DNA from 2 places in the Acetobacter sp. DmW_043 genome. Region 1 is predicted to be linked to the other one. Evidence: riboswitches for the same ligand, from Rfam matches in the RefSeq annotation. Region 1 holds a riboswitch; the other holds the start of a gene.
What was found. Region 1 has a riboswitch for cobalamin ahead of HK11_RS00085 (TonB-dependent receptor plug domain-containing protein). Riboswitches for the same ligand answer to the same signal wherever they lie in the genome.
Positions count from the first base shown of each region.

Region 2: it holds a riboswitch for cobalamin, as region 1 does, so the genes downstream of both, HK11_RS10420 (hypothetical protein) here and HK11_RS00085 (TonB-dependent receptor plug domain-containing protein) in region 1, are expected to answer to the same signal.

Region 1 is NZ_JOMN01000001.1:18,988-22,141, forward strand. Features, by position in the region: gene HK11_RS00085 (TonB-dependent receptor plug domain-containing protein) at 1-1,206, opposite strand, end outside; cobalamin riboswitch at 1,382-1,610, opposite strand; gene HK11_RS00090 (LysR family transcriptional regulator) at 1,654-2,544, opposite strand; gene HK11_RS00095 (methionine synthase) at 2,628-3,154, opposite strand, start outside.
Region 2 is NZ_JOMN01000042.1:6,546-9,699, reverse strand. Features, by position in the region: gene HK11_RS10430 (hypothetical protein) at 1-165, opposite strand, end outside; gene HK11_RS10425 (iron-containing alcohol dehydrogenase) at 236-1,393, opposite strand; cobalamin riboswitch at 1,528-1,745, shown strand; gene HK11_RS10420 (hypothetical protein) at 1,782-2,192, shown strand; gene HK11_RS10415 (pyruvate carboxylase) at 2,294-3,154, opposite strand, start outside.

The DNA of each region.
Region 1 (3,154 bases):
ATAACGCACGTTGGCAGCCCCATAGAGAATCTTGTTCCAGTTACCTTCATACTGTGCATAGCCTGCAGTTGTATCCATACTCGCCTGTGTATGATAGCCGGTGTCATAAGCGCTGCCTGCAGTATGACTGGTATCAAACGTGTCATGAAAATGCTCAGCACCAATCAGCACTGTGCCATATTTTTTAAAGTTAAATGTACCATGCCAGTCAATTTTCAGCCGGTCTGACCGGTAATAAATGGGCCCGGTAGCATACAGCCCTGTCTGGTTCCAGCGATTACGAATGGCCATATAACCAAGACCGATGACCTGATCAAAAAAACCATCAAATGACACAAGATGAGCTGTCCCGCGCACAATTGCTTCATTTGTATTATTACGCTCACGCACATGCCCCCCGCCTTCGTTTTCACTCTGAAGGTCATACAGGGAATAGGTGTGATAATTGCTCTGAATCAGACGGGTTGTCAGGCCAAGGTCAAAATTTCTGGTTACGTCATAGCCCAGACGAATATTTGTGCCCCGGTTATCATTGCGGTTGCTGGTGTGGCGTTGCGCACGTGTGGCACCATAATAGCGGTCAATATAATGCGGAATGCTGCGAAACCCATCCATACGATAATGATTAAGCGTCACATTATAATGGAAACGCCCCTTACTGCCACGTAACCCGATAACCTGATTAAATGTGCCATATGAGCCGCCTTCAAGACGTACAAAAGGTTTAAAACGCCCCTCGCCACGGGCTGTCGTAATATCGATTACCCCTGCCATAGCATCTGCACCATAGAGGCCACTTTGCGGACCACGCAGAACTTCAATACGCCCTATACCATCAGTCATAAACTGAGCAGCATCGAACATGCCACTGGCAGAACTGCCATCATTAATATCCATTCCATCAAGGCGCACTTTTACTTCATTGGCATTCGTACCACGCATAAAAATTGACGTTGTGCCCCCTGCTCCGCCGGTGCGAACAAGGTTTAACCCTGGTTCACGGGCTAACAGATCTGGTAAAGAGCGACGTTGCTGTTTTAAAATCTGCTGCTCTGTAATGATTGTCATGGCAGTACCGATTTCATCACGCCTGACGGGCCTGCGGGCTGCACTCACAGTAATCTGTTCAGGATTACGTGACAGCATCTCTTCCTCTGACGTCAGGCTTGTCTCTGCCTGCTGTGGCTGTTCAGCTGCCCGGACCATACATCCGGGAAAAATGAAGAATGCTGTGCTCAAAAAAAGAAGTCTGCGCACCATAAAAACTACCTCGTGGTCCGAATGTTGCCACGAGACTAAGTTTATGCAGGAACTGACGCCCTTATCAGGCTGTGCCAGCGCATGCCACTCTGTGCTGACACTCCCCGATCAGCATTTCCCGTTTGCAACAATTCACGATGGCAGGTTTCCTGGCTTGTGGCGTCGCCGGCTGCATCTCCCTTCCCAGGCCAGGCCCAGTGGTCTGATCTTATGATCAGTATGCAGAAACATACCACTTACAGTTGCGGGGACAGCTCAGGCTTAAACAGCATATCATGCCATGATACCTGATTCCCTTTTACACTCTGCCTTGTATTTTAAAGGCAAAGACCATCAGTCAGATGATGTGCGCGCAGAACACAGGCCTGTCAACAATGCTGAAGGTAAAAAGGGCTAATGATGCGATGCAGCAAACCGGATAAAATCCTGCAGGTAAAAAATATCATCATCCGTATCACGACAGCCAAGGAAAATTTGCTTTGCGATACCCTTTTTGCCAAGCTTCACAGGAGAAAGTTCAAAGCGCTGAGCATATTCCTCAACCAGCCATCCCGGCAGGGCAGTAACACCCCTGCCATGAGCGACCATCACAAGCATAATATCTGTTGTTTCTATTTGCTTTTGCTGCCTTGGGCTAATACCCGCAGGTTGCAGAAACTGCGTATAAATATCCAGCCGCTCTGACGGTACAGGGTATGTTATCAGGGTTTCTCCCGCAAGCTGCTCTGGTGAGATAAACTTCTCACCACGCAAAGGGTGCTGAGGGCCAACAACCAGCACAAGTTCATAGTCAAAAACAGGAGTGAATTTCAGGCCGGGTTTGTAAAGCGGGTCAGGTGTGACAACAAGATCAATCTCATTACTGAACAATGCACCAATACCGCCAAACTGAAATTTCTGCCGCACATCAACATCAACCTTCGGCCATCTTTCCAGATAAGGAGAAACCACTTTTAAAAGCCATTGATAACAGGGGTGACACTCCATACCAATGCGTAATGTACCACGCTCACCATTGCCAAATTGTTCAAGCCGTTTTTCAGCCAGTTCAAATTGAGGCAACATGCGATTGGCCAGAGATAACAACCATTCTCCCGCCTGAGTGAGCACCAGTGACCGCCCCTCCCTGCGCCAGACCTTAACTCCGAGCTGATTTTCTATTTTACGAATAGCATGGCTTAGCGCGGGTTGCGTCAGGTTAAGACGCAGCCCGGCAGCAGTTAATGAGCCTTCACGCGCGACAGCCTGAATAACCTTCAGGTGACTACGCTCCAGAACATCCATGCTTCACCTTAAATCTATGCACAAAATTTATATAATTATATGATAATTATCATTTTTTATTATTTTAACAAGTTATATTCCTGTCAGCGGGTCAGCTCCTCCCGAACAATTGCTGCCCCGGCACTTAATGCTCTGAGCTTGCCGCTTGCTACATGCCGGGGCAAAGGTGCCATGCCACAGTTAGTAGAAGGATAAAGCTTATCAGCCTCTGCAAACCGCAAAGCTTTACGCAAAACATCCGCAACCTTTTCGGGTGTCTCAATAGTATGAGTTGCGACATCAATAGCGCCTACCATGACCTTTTTACCACGAACAAGTTCGATCAGGTCCATAGGAACGCGAGAGTTCTGACACTCCAGTGATATGATATCGAGGCTGGAGCTCTGCAGCTTTGGAAAAATCTCTTCATACTGACGCCATTCCGCACCAAGAGCATTTTTCCAGTCAATATTCGCTTTAATACCATATCCATAGCAGATATGGACTGCTGTTTCACATTTCAGACCTTCAGCTGCTTTTTCTAAAGCAGCAATACCCCAGTCATTAACTTCCTCAAAAAAAACATTAAATGCAGGCTCGTCAAACTGAATGATATCGACACCGGCTGCCT
Region 2 (3,154 bases), on a different contig from region 1:
GATCTGACCAGCATCAGGGGCACTTTCCATCCCGATAAGATCTGCTGCCTTTTCTTTATAAGCTTCTGGTCCGCAGGCGGGCTTGCCATCCCGCTCCCACATTTCATGTGCTTTTGCGAGAATGCGGGCATTCTGCTGTGGAGACTGCTCGAGTGGGTTACTCATATGAATGCGTTCCTCCGGGCTGTTATTAAGTGCTGCTCTCCGATATATTTTCAGAGAGCCGCATTATACCTCAGTAACTGACTTCAAGAATTTTCTGGCTGATTTCCGGGGTAACATCATGCTGTTCGCCCAGTTTTACCATGCCATTTTTACGCAGCTGTTCAACGATCACAGTAATATCGCTGGCAGGCACATCATAGTCACGAAGGTGTGTCTGTATCCCCATCTCCTCAAAAAACTTACGTGTGCGTTCAATAGCCGCATCAATACGCTCATCTTCAGAACCCGAGGTGATGTGCCATACACGATCTGCATACTGGAGCAGCTTAGCCCGTTTGGACTCACGGCGCACATTCAGGCTGGCAGGCAGCACGACGGCAAGTGTTCTTGCATGGTCGATATCGTAACGCGCGGTCAGCTCATGGCCGATCATATGGGTTGACCAGTCCTGAGGTACACCGGCACCAATCAGGCCATTAAGTGCAAGCGTTGCAACCCACATGAAATTTGCCCGCAGATCATAGTCGTTACCCGCAGTCTGTAATTTCGGGCCGATTTCAATAAGTGTCTGTAACAGACCTTCAGCAAAACGATCCTGCACCATGCCATCAGCAGGATATGTCAGATACTGCTCGATAATATGAACAAAGGAATCAACAACACCGTTAGCAATCTGCCGTGCAGGTAAAGTAAATGTTTTTGTCGGATCCAGGACAGAAAACTGCGGGAAAACCAGAGGGTTCTGAAAAGCAAGCTTCGTATGTGTCTCTTTACGCGTAATAACCGAACCATCATTCATTTCTGAACCGGTGGCCGGCAGCGTCAGCACTGTACCAAAAGGCAGGGCAGTGGTGATTTTTTTACCGTAGGTTTGAAGAATTTCCCACGGATCTCCCTCATAGTTTACGGCAGCGGCAACAAATTTTGTGCCGTCAATGACTGAGCCTCCCCCGACAGCAAGCAGAAAATCGATTTTCTTTTCGCGAATAAGGCCTACAGCCTTCATCAGTGTTTCATAAGTCGGGTTTGGCTCAATACCGCTAAACTCATGCACTTCACGGGCACCAAGAGCAGCGCGTACCTCAGCAAGAGTGCCGTTCTTTTTTGCACTTTCCCCACCCAGCAGAACAAGAACCCGCGCATCCTGTGCAATCAGTGTATCAAGTTTTGCCGTACTCTCACGCCCAAAAACAATGCGTGTAGGGTTATAGAGCTCAAAATTCAGCATAATATCCACTTTCCTGGTCAGAAGGATGTGTATGTTATGTGAGGTCTCCCCCTGCATGAGACAAGAGGCCCGGGATATCTATTCCCGCCGTAATCACACTGTAATATTGCTCTTAACACCCGTTATGTGCATTACTGGACCCTCTTGTCGGCAGTCCCGCGCAAGCGGGCTAACAGGGAATGCCGTAAGCCTTTACATGCAAGGTAAGTCGGCAGCTGCTCCCGCAACTGTATGTGGTATGGGTCTGATTTTCACGTCGTAAAGACGAGCCACTGGTGCACACCACCGGGAAGGCCAGATCAGAACTGATGATCCTCAAGCCAGGAGACCTGCTGCCGTCGCCTTACCGTGTCGCCGGGCGGGATGTACCGGAGGCTAAGATCGTATCATGACACCTCGTATCACACCACAATCACATACCTGTTCAGCTCAGTCAGACCTTCACCCTCTTGTTCTCACTTTAATCAGAGACTGCCCCTCCCGTGCCGAAGCTCTGAGGGCAGCACACACTGCTCAGCAACCTCCCCCCAACCAGGAGGATGTTATTTTTAAAAGTGGCTACACTATTTTTTCAGCCACTTTTGGCACCTCGCCTTCAGCTCATAATGCCAGAGGACATGCTCTGGAAGCAGCCTTTCGCCCCCTGCTCGCACAGGCACTTGATTTGCTGGAAACACTTCCTTCAGTCAGAGGATCTGATGACAGAGATGCCGCACAACATATTTTACGGACATACGTCACAATACACTGGACACTGGGTGCAAGGGCCGCCGCAATGGCACGCTATAATGCACCGTAGCAGCTTTTAAAAAACCACCTGTTGCATCAGCTGCATTTTACAAAAAAGGCCCGGAGAAATATCATCCCTCCGGGCCTTCTTCATTTTACTACAGTCACTCTTTATGACAGCTCAAGCAGCAGATCTTTAGCATCAATGATATCACCTGAAACAACATGAACACGCGTCACTGTCGCGTCACGATCGGCAGTGATTGCTGTCTCCATTTTCATGGCTTCAACTGACACCAGCAGATCACCCTTCTTCACCTTCTGGCCCGCTTTAACCCCGACAACAGACACCATGCCGGGCATAGGAGCGGCAATTTGTGATGCATCTGCCGGGTCTGCCTTAAGCCGGGTCTGTTTTTTGGCCTGAGCACCAGCTTTGACAAACCCCATCGTTCTTGCCTGACCATTAAGCTCGAAGAACAATCTGGTCTCACCGGTATCAGGCTCATCAGTTTGACCCAGCAGACGAATAATCAGCGTTTTACCAGGCTCAATTTCAGCGGCAACTTCGTCTTTGTCATTCAGACCATAGAAAAATACAGGCGTAGAAAGCACAGAAACGTCACCATATTTACGCCTGTGCGTAATATAGTCTGTATAGACTTTAGGATACATCAGCCAGCTTGCGAGAGCTGCATCATCAATATCCTGACCAGTCGCCTCTTTTGCACTCTGACGGGCCTGCTCAAGATCGACCGGCGGAATATGTGCCGCGGCACGCCCCTCAACCGGCTTCTGCCCTTTAAGAATACGCGCCTGTAACGCTTCCGGGAAACCATCAGCCGGATAGCCAATGTCACCGCGCATCATGGAGATAACAGAGTCAGGAAAAGCAATATCCCTTTCCGGATCCATAATATCCTGCGGTGTCAGGTCATTAGCAACCATGAACAGCGCAAGGTCACCCACCACTTTAGAAGATGGTGTAACCTTAACAATATCGCCAAATAATTTATTTACATCAGCATATGC